One region of the Actinoplanes digitatis genome, then DNA from elsewhere that is predicted to be linked to it. Evidence: riboswitches for the same ligand, from Rfam matches in the RefSeq annotation. Region 1 holds a riboswitch; the other holds the start of a gene.
What was found. Region 1 has a riboswitch for ZMP and ZTP ahead of BJ971_RS36590 (glycine hydroxymethyltransferase). Riboswitches for the same ligand answer to the same signal wherever they lie in the genome.

Region 1 (7,643 bases):
CTCCCGCTCGCGTTCCTCGCACAGGTGCAGGGCGACCGCGACGCCGCCCGCGCCGAGGCGGACCTGGCCGAGCGCCTGATGCCCTACCTGCGGTACGAGCCGAAGTACCGGCTGACGAAGTTCAGCGGCGAGGAGAAGTACGAGCCCGAGGCCCGCGCCGAGCTGGCCATCTCCTACCTGTTCCACCGCCTGCGCACGCGCCCGGTCCAGCCGGTCGGCCGGGCCGAGTTCTTCCGCCGGGCCAGCGGCACCCGGGACTTCGGCAAGGAGATCGGGCTGGTCGCGCACCAGTCCGAGCGCGCGTTCGCGGGCGCGGTCACCAAGGCCGGCTTCGTGAACTTCCTGTGGCAGCCCGGGCACGACAACTGGCTGATCGACACCCGGGCACCGGCCTTCCTGCCGGCCGGCAGCCGGCCGACAGCGAGCTGGACCCGGGCGTACCAGCGCAACCGCGACGGCCTGGACGCGACCGCGACCGTGCTCGCCTTGGACGGTGACCACGCCGCGGGCTTCGTCACCCTGCCCACCGGCACTGTCGTCTACGCGAGCACCGGCCTGCCCGGCGAGGGCCGCCTCACCCTCTTCAACCTCGACATGCCCGGGGTGTCCGGCCTGTCCGGCAAGCGCGGCTTCACCACGCCGGACGGCGCCGCGGTGCTCGGCGACCAGGGCGAGGCGGGCGTCACCTTCAGCCCGCGCGACGCCCGCTGGGTGCGGATGCTCGGCCGCGAGCCCGGCACCGAGTTCGGCTACTCGATCTTCACCTTCGCCGTGCTCGACACCAGGGGCGCCGACCTGGCGCAGGGCGCGATGCCGACGGCCTCCTCCGAGGACATCTGGAATCCGGCGCGCAACGCCACCGACGGCAATCCGGAGACCCGCTGGGCGGTCGCCCGCGAGGAGCGCGGCCGGGTCGACAGCTGGCTCGCGGTCGACCTCGGCTCCGCCGTGAAGGTGGCCGGCGTGCGGATCGACTGGGAGGCCGCGTACGGCAAGGGTTTCGTGATCCAGACCTCGACCGACGGTCTGACCTGGACCGACGCGGCCGCCGTTCCCGAGACCCGGTCCGCATCCGGCTGGGTCGGCATCGACGGCCGGGCCGGCATCGTCACGCACGGCACGTCCCGCGAGATCGTGGTGAGCGCGGGCGCCGTGTCCGCGCCGGCGCCCATCATCGAGGGTTACCCGGGCGGCACGACGAACCTGGCCGCGGCCGCCGCCCGCACCCTGCCCACCGCCGAGGGCCTGCTGATCAGCGACGCCGACGGCTACCTCAGCGTCTTCAACCTCACGCCCGAACGGGTGGAGGCCGTCGTCGGCCTCCCGTCCGGCCGCCGCCTCTACCGCGGCACCCAGATCGCCCGCGGCAAGGGACTCCAGTGGGCGACGAGCCTGGCGGGCGGCACGGCGCTGGTCGAACCGCCGCGCTTCCTGCTCGACGAGCCGGCACCGGACGGCACCCGGTTCGAGGCGCGGGACTCGAACCACCTCAAGATCACCGCGCCGGGCCGGCGCCGGGTCGACCTGACGATCCGGGCCGGTTCCTGGTCCACCCGGGTGCGGCTGCGGGCCGGCCGATCCCGCAGCCTGGTCGTGCCGGGCTTCCCGGTGACGCCGACCGCCGACCTGGCCCGCGGCCGCGTCACCTTCCCGACCTCGCCGCTGCCCGCCGGCATGAACCCGCCCGCCCGCGCGGTCGACGGCGACCCCCGCACGACCTGGCGGCCGGGCGGGTCCGGCCGGATGGTGGTGGACCTCGGCGCGGTCGTCGCGGTCGCCGACACCCGCCTGACCTGGACCAGGGGGCGCCGCAGGAAGTGGCGCATCGAGGCCTCCGAAGACGGCCTGACCTACTCCGCTCTCGGCGAGCGGGCCCGCTATCTGGCGGTGGCGGTCGAGGGCTGGCGCCCCGGCGACGCGGAGCTGATCGAGTTCGCGGCGTTCTGACCGGCCCTCCGCGCCCGAAATGTGGGGCGGCGCACCGAGGCGACCTGGGCAAGCGATCGCGTGGCGCGGACGACGCCGGTATGCTGTTCGGCGGGCCGTGACTGGCGCGTTCGGATGGGCCAACCATCGTGGAGCGGCCCCGTCGTGGTGGAGACCGGTCCGCTGGACGACCCTGCCGTGCGCCTGGGCCTCTTCACCTGTGATAGGGAGGTCCGATGTCCGCACTGAATGCCGAGTCGACCGCTTTCCGTTCCGCCCTCGAGGCGGTACGCGCCGTTGAGCCCCGCATCGCCGACGCGATCGCCAAGGAGCTCACGGACCAGCGCGAGTCCCTCAAACTGATCGCGTCCGAGAACTACGCCTCTCCCGCCGTGCTGCTGGCCATGGGCAACTGGCTCAGCGACAAGTACGCGGAGGGCACCATCGGCCGCCGCTTCTACGCCGGCTGCCAGAACGTCGACACCGTCGAGACCGTCGCGGTCGAGCACGCCAAGGCCCTGTTCAACGCGCCGTACGCGTACGTGCAGCCGCACTCCGGCATCGACGCCAACCTGGTCGCGTACTGGGCGATCCTCGCCGACCGGGTCGAGGCGCCGGCGCTGGCCAAGGTGCAGAAGCGCAACGTCAACGACATGACCGACGCCGAGTGGGCCGAGCTGCGGGCCGCGTTCGGCAACCAGCGCATGCTCGGCATGTCGCTCGACGCCGGCGGGCACCTCACCCACGGCTTCCGACCCAACATCTCGGGCAAGATGTTCGACCAGCGCAGCTACGGCGTCGACCCGGCCACCGGCCAGATCGACTACGCGGCGCTGCGCGCCTCGGCCAAGGAGTTCCGGCCGCTGGTCATCGTCGGCGGCTACTCGGCGTACCCCCGCAAGGTGAACTTCCGCATCATGCGGGAGATCGCCGACGAGGTCGGCGCGACGTTCATGGTCGACATGGCGCACTTCGCGGGCCTGGTCGCCGGCAAGGTCTTCACCGGCGACTTCGACCCGATCCCGAACGCGCACATCGTCACCACGACGACGCACAAGAGCCTGCGCGGGCCCCGCGGCGGCGCGGTCTTCTGCCAGCCGGAGCTCTCCGACCAGGTCGACCGCGGCTGCCCGATGGTCCTCGGCGGCCCGCTCTCGCACGTGATGGCGGCCAAGGCGATCGCGTTCGCCGAGGCCCGCCGCCCCGAGTTCGCCGACTACGCGCAGCGCATCGTCGACAACTCCCAGGCGCTCGCGGCCGGCCTGACCAGCCGTGGCGCCACGGTCGTCAGCGGCGGCACCGACAACCACCTGGTCCTGATCGACGTCGACAAGTACGGCCTGACCGGCCGCCAGGCGGAGCAGGCGCTGCTCGACTCGGGCATCGTCACGAACCGCAACTCGATCCCGCAGGACCCGAACGGCGCCTGGTACACCTCCGGCATCCGCATCGGCACGCCGGCGCTGACCACCCGCGGCCTCGGCACGGCGGAGATGGATCAGATCGCCGAGCTCATGCACACGGTGCTGAGCAGCACGAAGGCCGGCGCGTCGAAGGCGAAGTTCAACCTGGACTCCGCGGTGTCCGACCGCATCTCGAAGCAGGCGACCGAGCTGCTCGCGGACTTCCCGCTCTACCCGAGCGTCGACCTCGGCTGATCTTCGACCATGAGGGGCCGCGTCCGCCGGGCGCGGCCCTTCGTCGTCTGACGGCCACGCGGGGAAGCGCTTCCCCAAATTCTATCGTACTGTCCTATTTGCACAGCATGCCGGTAATGATCGTCTTGCAAGTTCAAGCCTATTCGGGCACGTCGATTTCTCGTCGAACAACCGTTATCGAGACCGGGTCGAGCCCGTCGTGGCTGCCCGTAAGGCCGCTCGGGTGCCCGGTTCCGCCGGGCGCTCCCCGGCCGTCGCCTCAACGTATTCGCAGCTCGGCGCCGGTCCGGGCGACTTATCGGGCGCGCCGGTGACCGAAAGTAGGGCGGTCGTCGCGTTCGGGCGCGACCCGATTCACTTTTGGACACTCCTTTGACACATGAGCGTTACGAACCTAGCGTCCAGGACGCGGGGGAGCGCTCTCTCCGGGTTCCCCCGTCATCCCCATCGGGAGCTTTCCCCGGCTCCCACCCGGACGCGCATCCCCCGCGCCCGTACCGCCGTGTCTAGGAGACGCAATGGTCATCCCCGATCTCTCCGCCGTCCCCGAAAGACGAACCCGCACCGGATGGCGCCTGGCCGCCACCGGCGCCCTGGTCGCCGTCGTCGTCGCGGGCTTCGGCGCGGTCACCGCGCTGAGCGCCTCGGCCGCCGAGACCCTGCTGTCGCAGGGCAAGCCGGCGACCGCCTCGTCGTCGGAGAACCCCGGAGTGTTCCCGGCCACCGCCGCGGTGGACGGCGACGCCGGCACCCGCTGGTCCTCGGCCTTCGCCGACCCGCAGTGGCTACAGGTCGACCTCGGCGCCGACTCGGCCATCACCCGGGTCGAGCTGAACTGGGAGGCGGCGTTCGCCAGGACCTTCCGGATTCAGACCTCCACGAACGGCAGCACCTGGACCGACGCGACCGCGGCCACCGCGGGCGTCGCCGGCGTGCAGAGCCTCGCGGTCTCGGCAACCGCCCGCTACGTGCGGATGTACGGCACCGAACGGGCCACCCAGTACGGCTACTCACTCTGGGAGTTCAAGATCTTCGGCGGCACCACCACCCCGACGACGCCCCCGACCGGACCGACCGTGCCCGGCGGCGGCAGCCTCGGCGCGAACGTGATCGTCTTCGACCCGTCGATGTCGAGCGCCTCGATCCAGAGCCAGGCCGACACAATCTTCCGGCAGCAGGAGTCGAACCAGTTCGGCCTCCAGCGCTACGTGCTCGCGTTCAAGCCGGGCACCTACAACGGCCTGAACATCCAGGTCGGCTTCTACACCTCGGTGCTCGGCCTCGGCCAGAACCCGCAGGACACCCGGATCAACGGCGACATCACCGTCGACGCGGGCTGGTTCCAGGGCAACGCCACCCAGAACTTCTGGCGCTCGGTCGAGAACCTGTCGGTCTACCCGGTCTCCGGCGCCAACCGCTGGGCCGTCTCGCAGGCCGCGCCGTTCCGCCGGATGGACATTCACGGCGACCTCAACCTCGCGCCGGCCGGCTACGGCTGGGCGTCCGGCGGCTACATCGCCGACTCGCGGATCAGCGGCTCCGAGCAGCAGTACTCGCAGCAGCAGTGGTTCACCCGCAACAGCACCATCGGCTCGAGCCTGAACGCGGTATGGAACCAGACGTTCGTCGGGGTGCAGGGCGCGCCGGCGTCGAGCTTCCCGAACCCGCCGTACACCACGATCGGCACCACGCCGGTCATCCGGGAGAAGCCGTACCTGTACCAGGCCGGCGGCGCGTACCAGGTGTTCGTGCCGAACCTCCAGACCAACGCGGCCGGCGTGACCTGGGCCAACGGCAACACCCCGGGCACGGCGATCCCGCTGACGCAGTTCTACGTCGCCAAGCCGGGCGACAGCGCCGCGACGATCAACAACGCCCTCGCGCAGGGCCTCAACCTGCTGTTCCAGCCGGGCGTCTACCACGTCAGCCAGACGATCAACGTGAACCGGGCGAACACCGTGGTGCTCGGCCTCGGCTACGCCACGATCATCCCGGACGGCGGCGTCACGCCGATGCAGGTCGCCGACGTGGACGGCGTGAAGATCGCCGGCCTGCTCTTCGACGCGGGCACGACAAACTCGGCGAACCTGCTGGTGATCGGCCCGAACGGCTCCTCGGCGAGCCACGCCGCGAACCCGACGACGGTCCAGGACGTCTTCTTCCGGATCGGCGGCTCGATCGCGGGCAAGGCCACCAACAGCCTGCTGGTGAACAGCAACAACACGATCATCGACCACATCTGGGCCTGGCGCGCCGACCACGGCAACGCCGGCACCTACGGCTGGACTGTCAACACCGCGGACAGCGGCCTGATCGTCAACGGCCAGAACGTCACCGGGTACGGCCTGTTCGTCGAGCATTACCAGAAGTACGAGGTGATCTGGAACGGCAACGGGGGCCGCACGTACTTCCTCCAGAACGAGCAGCCGTACGACCCGCCGAACAACGCCACCTGGCGCACCGGCGCCAACGGGTACGCGGCGTACAAGGTCGCCGACAGCGTGACCAGCCACGAGGCCTGGGCGATGGGCAGCTACTGCTACTTCAACGTCAACCCGCAGGTGCACTCGGACCGTGGCTTCGAGGTCCCGGTCAACTCCGGGGTGCGGCTGCACAACATCTTCACCGTGTCGCTGGGCGGCAACGGGGTCATCGACCACGTCGTCAACAACACCGGCGGCCCCGCGCAGGGGACGGCGACGGTGCCGGTCAACGTCGTCAACTTCCCGTAGGGGGCATTTCTCCGGAGCCGCGCGGGATCAGCGTCGTCGCCACGCTGATCTCGCGCGGCTCCTCCGCGTACCCGTCGATGCGCTCGAAGAGCGCCCGAGCCGCCGCGCCGCCCATCGCGGCCGGGTCCTGCGCGACAACCGTGACCGCGGGTTCGAGCAGGTCGGCCAGGGGGAAGTCGTCGAAGCCGACGAGGGCCGCGTCGAGGTGCCGGCCGAGCCCGTGCAGCGCCCGCACGGCGCCGATGGTGATCAGATTCCGGCCGGTGAACAGGGCGGTCGGCGGCCGCGCGCGCCCGAGCAGGCTCCGGGTGGCCGCCTCGGCGGCCTGTGAACCGCGCAGTCCGTCGATCATGACCGGGTGCAGCCCGAGGGCTTCGAGCGCGGTGAGGTAGCCCTCGCGGCGCTCGTGGGTCGCCGGGTCTCCGAGGTACGCGATGCGGCGATGCCCGTGCCCGATCAGGTGCCGGACGGCCCGCAGCGCGCCGGAGGCGTCGCCGGCCAGCACCGCGTCGCCGGCGAATCCGGCGGCCGGCCGCTCCACGAACACGATCGGGATGTCCGGCGGCAGCTCCGCGGCGAGATAGCCCTGGTCCGCGCCGGCCGGCGCGAGGATCAGGCCGTCGGCGTGCCGCCGCGCGAAGGCCCGGACCAGCTCGCGCTCGCGGTCGGGATCCCCGTCGAGGCTGCCGGCCAGCACGTGTACGCCGCGCGCGCGGGCCGCGTCCTCGACCGCCCGGTGCAGGGCGGCGGAGAACGGGTTGCCGACGTCGTCGATCAACAGCCCGATGGTCCCGGTCCGCCGGTCCATGCGGCGCAGCATGCTCGCGCCGAGGTGCCGGCGGTAGTTCAGCGCGGCGACCGCGGCGCGGACCCGCGCGACCAGAGTGGGGTCGACGGTGGTCTCGCCGTTCACGACCCGGGAGACGGTCTTGAGGCTGACCCCGGCGGTCCGGGCGACGTCGTTCATCGTCGGCCTCCCCTCCGTCATGATCCCCCCTGAATTGATCGACATCTAATGATGATCACGTAATGCAACGATACGGAAACTAATTGTTGACACTCGATGCGGCGAGACGTCTACTGCAAGACAACGTTGTCTCGCTATTTCGGCTAAATCGATTTGGAGGGGGACATGCGCCAATCAATGCTGATCAAGCGCGGGCGCCTCGGGCCCGCGCTGGTCGCGGTGGCCGTGGTGATCGCAACCGCGGCCTGCGGCGGCGATGACTCCGGCGGCGAACAGATCGTCGGGCTGATCACCAAGACGGACACGAACCCCTTCTTCGTCAAGATGAAGGAGGGCGCCCAGCAGGCCGCGGACGACGCG
Region 2 (7,643 bases), 4.7 Mb from region 1:
TGGCCCTGGGCGACGGCCGTCACAAGCTACCGGTCAAGGCCGACCTGCGCCGCCGGATCGGCAAGGAGGCCGGCGCGACCGTCACCGTGCGCCTGTCCGAGCGGCTGAGCTGACGGCGCCCGCCGCCCGGCCTCAGCGGCAGCGCAGCGTGATCAGGGTGATCTCGCTCGGCGCGAAGATGCGGAACGGCGGGCCCCAGAAGCCGGTGCCCCGCGACGTGTAGAGCTGGGTGCGCTCGCCGTGCCGGCTCAGGCCCTGGAGCACCGGCTGGTCCAGGCGAACCAGGTAGTGGAACGGCCACATCTGGCCGCCGTGTGTGTGCCCGGAGATCTGCAGGTCGACGCCGTGCTCGACCGCGCCGGTCACCTGCTGCGGCTGGTGCGCCAGCAGCAGCACCGGCAGGTCCGGGTCGGCGCCGGCCAGCGCCGCCTCGTGGTCCATGTGGTGGCCCGGCAGCCCCGAGCCCGCGGCCGTGCGGTCGTCCACCCCGGTGAGGATCAGGCTGCTGCCGTCGCGGGAGATCACCAGGTGCCGGTTGTGCAGGGCCTCCCAGCCCAGCGACGCCATGTGCTCGACCCAGCGCTGCGCCCCGCTGAAGTACTCGTGGTTGCCGGTCACGTAGACCCGGGCCAGCCCGGCCCGCACGTCGCCGAGCGGGGCGGCCTGTTCGAGGCGCTGGGCCACCTCGCCGTCGGCGATGTCGCCGGTGTGCGCGACGACGTCCGGTTGCAGCGAGTTGACGACGTCCACGACGCCGCGTGACCAGCGGGCCCGGTCGATCGGCCCGTAGTGCGTGTCGGTCAGCAGCACCACCCGGAGCCCGTCCAGGCCCGGGCCGAGCCGGGGTACGACCACGTCGACGCGGCGGACGCGGGACACCCGCATCGCCTCGGCGTACCCCCAGAGGAGCAGGACGATCGAGATCAGGGCGACCGCCGCCGTCACGATCCGTGAGCGGACCGGGTCGCCGACGCCCGCGAGGGCGAGCGCGAGCCGCAGCACGCCGCCGAGGATGGACCACACGAACAGGACCCAGACGACGCCGAGCAGCGTGTCGGCGACGCGGGCGGAGCCGTCGTGGTGGCGGCCGTGGCCCCGGAACATCAGGACCGGGAACGCGGCCGCGGTGGCGGCGACCAGCACGGTGCCCGCGGCGAACACCGCGCCGGGCCACCGGTTGCCGGACCACAGCAGCGTCCACCAGGGCACGCCGAAGAGCAGGAGCAGGACGGCGGAGACGATCAGGCCGAATCGCAGCGCGGACCCGCGCCGGCGACGCGGCGCGGTCTCGGCCTCGACGGTTTCACCCACGGTCACAGCGGAAAGTCTGCCACGCCCGCGCGCTCAGCGGCCGCCAGGACGGCGCTACGGCCTCACAGGCCGAGCCGCAGGCCGGTGACGCCCGCCGGGGACTGCGGCCGGGTGGTGGCCCGCAGCAGGTCGGCGTGGACGCCGGCGGGCAGCTGCGTGCCGAGCGCGCACAGCGCCGGATAGAGGTCGAGCACGTCGCGGTGGCTGAGCGCGCCGACGCCGATCAGCAGCCCGGTGACCGCGCCGGGCGTCCGGGCCAGCTCCGCGCAGAGCTCCGTGCGCCAGCCCGGGTCCTCGACGTGCGAGGCGAACTCGCGGGCGATCCGGTTGCTGGCCGAGCAGCCCTCCTCGGGCGCGGCGTGCCGCCCCGAGCGGGCCAGCACCGGCGCCATCCGGACCACGACGCCGAGGCGCAGGGCCAGCTCCGGCAGGGTCAGCGCGTCGAGGCCGAACGAGCAGTTGTCGCAGAGCCGCTGGAACGTCTCGGCGTGCACCACGACCGCCGGCTGGGGGCACTCGCCGCCGGCCGGGCCGCAGACGGTGTCCATGATGATCTCGGACAGCCGCCCGGTCGGGTCGAAGCGGCCGATGCCGAAGAATTCCGACGGTGTCTCCCGGTAGCGGGCCAGGGCGGCCCGCTCACTGCCGTAGCCGTCCGCGTCGACCCCGATGCGGGGTACGCCGTGCTGGGCCTGGAGCTGGATGAGCCGGAACATCCTGTTCACTCCCGTGGGGTTCGGTGACGACGGTGCATCTCGGGATACGCGCCAGGAAGTCCCTCGGTTCAGTCCTTACGCTGGGTTAATCCAAGATTCCGTCGGGCCCGCTGTCCCGTCAAGAGGAAACAGTCAAACGTTACCGCGTGTAGTGCATACGTCGCTGCGGTGAGTGCCAGCAGCATCCCCGCCAGCACGGCGACGAGGCCGCCGTCGAGGGCTCGCCAGGCGGTGGGCAGCGCGACCAGGCCGAGCACGAGCCCGGCCTCACAGGCGGCCTCGGCGAGGCGGCGCGCACGGTCCGGTTTCATGGCCCTCACCCTTCCGTCAACCGGGGTGCGCGCGCTTCCGTCCGCAGCCGGATCGACGGCTACGACTTTCGGCAGAGGTCGCCGGGATTCCGGAGCCCCGACGGAACCGGGGCCAGTGACCGACACCGATATCTCTGAAACAAGGGCTGAGCAGTGGTGGACGCTGCGGAAAGTGCACCGTAGGGTGTCCGAAGCTTGCCGGGGCACCGACCGATAGTGGTCATAACCGGCAGGCGTGTGGGAGGAACGAGCGGTGACCGTCGCGGCAACGCCGGCATGGGAGTCCATGCCGGCGCTCATGTATCACTCCGTGTCCGCGGTCGGCGGCCCGTTGAGTGATCTCGCCGTGCCCCGCGAGCGCCTCGCCGAGCAGCTCGGCGCGCTCACCGCCGCCGGCTACCGGCTCGTCGGGCTCACCGACGCGCTCGACCTGCTCGCACAGGGCAGCACCGACAGACTCCTCGCGGTCACCTTCGACGACGGTTACCGCGACTTCCTCACCGAGGGTGTGCCCGTCCTCGCCGAGGCCGGCGCCGGCGCCACCCTGTACGCCTCCGTCGGGCACCTGGGCGGCCAGGCCGGCTGGCTCGGCCGCTGGGCGCCCGACTTCGGCACCCTGCTGAGCTGGGACGAGCTGGCCGAGGTCGCCGACGCCGGCATCGAGATCGGCAACCACAGCCTGCTGCACCACCCGCTCGACGTGCTGCCCCCCGCCCAGCTGCGCGAGGAGATCGTGCGCAGCAAGGAGGAGCTGGAGCAGCGCCTGGGGCGCCGGGTACGCGGCTTCGCCTACCCGCACGGATACAACGGCGCCCGGGTCCGCGACGCGGTGCTGGAGGCGGGGCACGACAACGCCACCGAGGTCGGCCGGCGGCTGCACACACCGGGCGAGCGGCGCTTCGCCGTACCCCGGCTACAGCCGACGCCCACCATGACCGGCGCCGACCTGGTGAACCTGGTCGCCGGGGGCGGGTCCCCGCTGGTGCCGCGGCTCAAGCGGCTCGCGCAGCCCGGCTGGCGTGTGGTGCGCAAGGTCGCCCGCGCCGCCGGCCGGAACCTCACGTGATGTCGGCACACCGGGCATCCCGCAAGCTGACCCGCCGCCACGTGCTCGGCCTCGCCGGTCTCGCCGCCGTCCCGCTGACGGGCCTCGCCGTGCACCGGATCCGCGCCGACCACGGGCCCGCCGCGACCGCAACCCCGCCCGGCCCGGCCGCCGCGTCCGGCGCGCCGCGGCCGAGCGCGACGGCTCCGCAGGTGGTCACCAAGGGCGGCGGCACGGTGCCGTTCCGGCCCGGCCGGACCATCCTCGGCTCGTACCTCGACCTGGAGGGCAGGTCGTTCGCCGAGAGCGTGGCCCTTCGCCGCCGGCAGACCGGGCGCGACCAGCGCATCGTGCACGTCTTCTACGACTGGACCGACACGCTGCCCGCCCGGATCGACGGCCTGCCCGCGGGCGCGACGCCGCTGGTCTCCTGGCGCGGCAGCGCGTTCACCGACATCGCCTCCGGCCGCAGCGACGACCGGATCGCCCGGGCCGCCCGGCAGCTCAAGCGGCACGGCCGGCCGGTGCTGCTGCGCTGGGGCTGGGAGATGAACGGCGACTGGTACCCGTGGGGCGCGGCCCGCAACGGCAAGGACCCGGCCGGGTACATCGAGTGCTGGCGGCGGATCCACGGCATCTTCGCCGAGGAGAAGGCGACGAACGTCTCGTGGGTGTGGAGCCCGAACTGGAACTCCGCCCCGGTCGAGGAGTGGAACACGCCCGAGGCGCTCTACCCCGGCGACCGCTACGTCGACTGGGTCGGCATCTCGGGGTACAACCTGCACCGCGAGACGCCCGACACCCTCTTCGGTCCGATCTACCGGTCCTTCTCGGCGCGGAAGCCGCTGATGATCACCGAGGTCGGCTCGGTGGACCGCGGCGGCCGGACCAAGGCCGACTGGATCACGCTCTTCGCACGGTGGGTCGAGGCACACCCGGCGGTGGGCGGCGTCGTCTGGTTCGACACCGACACCCACCCCGGGTACAAGGAGAAGTGGCGCATCGACACGGACGCCGACTCCCTCGCGGCCTTCACCGCCATGGCGAAGAGCGTCCGCTTCAGCGGCTAGCCTTCTCCGCCGCCTCGATCGCGTTGCGGAACAGCATCGCCACCGTCGTCGGGCCGACGCCGCCGACCCGCGGCGTGATCGCCCCGGCCACCGCCGAGACCTCCTCGGCCACGTCGGGCAGCAGCCGCCGGCCCTCGTAGCGCACGCCGGCGCCGATCACCGTGGCGCCCGGCCGCACGTGCTCCGGCTGGATGATCCCCGGCACGCCGACCGCGGCGATCAGGATCTCGGCACGCCGGGCGTACCGCTGCCAGTCCGGCACGCCGGTGTGCACGACCGTGACGGCCGCGTTCGCGGTCGGCCGCTTCTGCGACAGCAGCATGGCGAGCGGGCGGCCGATGGTCGCGCCGCGGCCGAGGATGACCACCTCGCGGCCCGCGACCGGGATGTCGTGGTGCGCGAGCAGCGCCTCGATGCCGGCCGGCGTGCACGGCCGCGGCCCCGGCAGCCCGACCGAGAGCCGGCCCAGGTTGAGCGGGTGCATGCCGTCGACGTCCTTGTCCGGGTCGACGGTGAGCAGCGCCGCGTCATAGTCGATGTGCGCCGGCGGCGGGTACTGGATCAGCAGCCCGTGCACGGACGGGTCCGCGTTCAGCCGGTCGATCGCCCGGTGCAGGTCGTCCTGCGTCGCGGAAGCGCCGAGGTGCTCGTGCGGCGAGACGAAGCCCAGCTCGGCGGCCTGGCGCTGCTTGATCCGGATGTAGCCGGCGCTCGCGTCGTCGTCGCCGACCAGGATGGTCGCCAGTGACGGCACGACGCCGCCCTCGCGCAGCTTCGCCGCGCGCTGCGCGACGTCGGCCAGCACCGCGTCGGCCACCGGCTTGCCGGGCAGCAGTCTTGCTTCATGGGGTACGGACATGTGCGCCTACTCCGGCGTGGGCACCCAGGCGGACGGCCCCCACGGCGAGCTCCCCGATGGTGGTCCCCATCCTCGATGCCGCCAGTCGCGTGTCCTGCTCAGTCTACGGCGCTGAGATAGAGCGTTCGATAGGCGGTGTCGTCTGCGACCCGGTAGAGGTTGACGGTCATCCGCTGCGCGCCCGGCAGGCGCAGCGCCTCGGTCCAGGTTCCGTCGGCGGCCACCGCGAGGGTGCGGGTCAGGACCACCTTTCCCGGTGCGCTGAGCACCCGGAGCGTGTACGGCTCGTCCTCGGGGAGCAGGCCCTTCGCCGAGACCTGCACGGTGCGGTTGCCCGCCCGATCGACCGGACCCGACGGCCCGGCCCACAGCGCGGTGACGGTGGTGTCGTGCGTCGTGCGCGAGGTCTCGAACGACAGCCAGCCGGCCCCGCCGAGCACCAGCACCACCAGCGCCAGCGGCAGCAACTGCCGGACCAGGCGGCGGCGCCCCGCCTTCTCCTGCTCCGCCGCGTCGAGGGCCTCCTCGACCTCGGCGATCGATATCACCACGGTGGCGTCCTGCCCGAGGCCGTGCGGCGCTCGCGCGGCCGCGCCGCCGGCGCCCGCGCGGGCCGGTGCGGCAGGCGCGGCTGGTGCGGCCGGTACGGCCGGTGGCTCCGGTGCCCGGCGCGGTGCGAGCCACGCGACGGCGAGCGCGACGAGGGTGACCCCGCCCGTGGCGACCGCCCAGGAGGCCCGGTCGATCCGCAGGCCCACGACGTGGATGGCCAGGCCGGCGAGGATCAGCACGCCCATGCTCAGCGCGGGGGTGAGCACGATGCGCTCGACCGCGGTCAGGTCACGCCGGGAGAAGACCGCGCCGAGCAGCGCCAGGCCGGGCAGCACGAAGGCGAGCAGCAGGCCGCCGGCGATCGCCGCCACCTCCGGGCCCAGCAGGACCGCGGCGACCGAGGCGACGGTCAGCGCCGCGACCACGCGGCCCAGCAGGGCGTTCACCGCTCACCCAGCCGGTAGACGCGCACCGTGCCGTTGTCGTACATCCGGTCGACGTCGGTGAGCGTGTCGAACTTGCCGAGCTGGGTGTCGGTCAGCGGCGAGGTGATCTGCCCGGAGCGCGGATCCATCTCGAAGTAGGCGCCGCTCTCCGGCAACTGGGTGCCCAGCCGCCGGTCCACCACCAGGTACTGGAGGTGCAGCTCCGTCACCAGGTCCTCCTGCTCGAGTCCCCAGGAATCGGCGTAGTACAGCGGGCCGACCTCGCGGACCGGGTCCTGGCGGCCGTAGGTCGAGGCGAGGGAGACCGAGGTCGCGTCGCCGCCGACGCGGTTGCCGGGGCCCAGGACACGGCGCTGCCACTCGGCGGCCTCCAGCCCGGGCGCGTCGACCGAGCGCTCGTAGCCGCCGGCCAGGTACGGCCCCGGCAGCAGCGAGGCGAGCGGCGGCCAGCCGCCGGCCCGCGCGCCGATCATCAGCAACGTGATCATCGCGGCCCCGGCCGCGACCCGGCTGTAGAGGTTCCAGCCGCCCGGCATGACCACGTCGATGGCCGGGGCGGCGGCGCGCCACCGGTGCCCCTCGGCGTCCCGGGCCGGGATCAGCTGCACGCCCCGGACCAGGCCGATCGCGGCCAGGATGGAGATCGGGATGTAGGTGAACGTGGAGAGCCGGCCGGCGATCTCCGGCCCGTTCTGCCCCAGGAACCGCACGCCGTTGCCGGCGAAGAAGATCAGGCCGCCGGCCACCGCGGCCCACCGCCACCAGTCCCGGTCGTGGCGCTGCACCATGTCGCGGGTGACGGCGATGTAGAGCACGGCGAGGCCGAGCAGGCCGGCGCCCTGCACCGCGAGCTGGCCCAGGGAGACCGGCGCCGACGTCGACGCCGGGTCGCTCGCGCCGGACAGGAGCTGCGACACGGTACGGGTGACCTGGTCGACCGGCTCCTCCAGGTAGCCGAGGACGTCGGTGGCGACGAGCAGGATCCAGGCCGCCACGACCGCGGCGGCGGCCGCGGGCATGATCAACGCCGACCAGCGCCGCGGCTTCTCGGTGGTCAGCTCGGCGACGGCGAGCAGCAGCAGCGTAGCCACCAGCGCGAACGCCGTCACGTGGTGGCTGACCGTGGTCAGCGCCATCGACACCACGGCGAGCCAGGCGAACTGCGGTCCACCGCTGGTACGCCACCGCCGGACCGCCCAGACCGTCAGCATGAAGAACGGCAGCGCGGCGGTCTGGTACAGGAACATCGAGTTGAAGAAGAGGTAGTGCAGGGCGGTCGCGTAGATCGCGCAGGCGACGCCGGCGACCGCGGGGGAGTTGCTGGCCCGCAGCA

Region 2: it holds a riboswitch for ZMP and ZTP, as region 1 does, so the genes downstream of both, BJ971_RS15420 (bifunctional 5,10-methylenetetrahydrofolate dehydrogenase/5,10-methenyltetrahydrofolate cyclohydrolase) here and BJ971_RS36590 (glycine hydroxymethyltransferase) in region 1, are expected to answer to the same signal.

What each region holds. Positions count from the first base shown of each region.
Region 1 covers NZ_JACHNH010000001.1:8,250,663-8,258,305, reverse strand. Annotated here, with positions in the region: gene BJ971_RS36595 (discoidin domain-containing protein) at 1-1,947, shown strand, start outside; ZMP/ZTP riboswitch at 2,035-2,143, shown strand; gene BJ971_RS36590 (glycine hydroxymethyltransferase) at 2,163-3,584, shown strand; gene BJ971_RS36585 (discoidin domain-containing protein) at 4,103-6,316, shown strand; gene BJ971_RS36580 (LacI family DNA-binding transcriptional regulator) at 6,303-7,283, opposite strand; gene BJ971_RS36575 (substrate-binding domain-containing protein) at 7,449-7,643, shown strand, end outside.
Region 2 covers NZ_JACHNH010000001.1:3,569,022-3,576,664, forward strand. Annotated here, with positions in the region: gene BJ971_RS15390 (DUF1905 domain-containing protein) at 1-113, shown strand, start outside; gene BJ971_RS15395 (metallophosphoesterase) at 133-1,317, opposite strand; gene BJ971_RS15400 (hypothetical protein) at 1,374-2,027, opposite strand; gene BJ971_RS15405 (hypothetical protein) at 2,096-2,338, opposite strand; gene BJ971_RS15410 (polysaccharide deacetylase family protein) at 2,592-3,404, shown strand; gene BJ971_RS15415 (glycoside hydrolase family 26 protein) at 3,404-4,453, shown strand; gene BJ971_RS15420 (bifunctional 5,10-methylenetetrahydrofolate dehydrogenase/5,10-methenyltetrahydrofolate cyclohydrolase) at 4,443-5,312, opposite strand; ZMP/ZTP riboswitch at 5,328-5,411, opposite strand; gene BJ971_RS15425 (DUF1616 domain-containing protein) at 5,411-6,310, opposite strand; gene BJ971_RS42125 (hypothetical protein) at 6,307-7,643, opposite strand, start outside.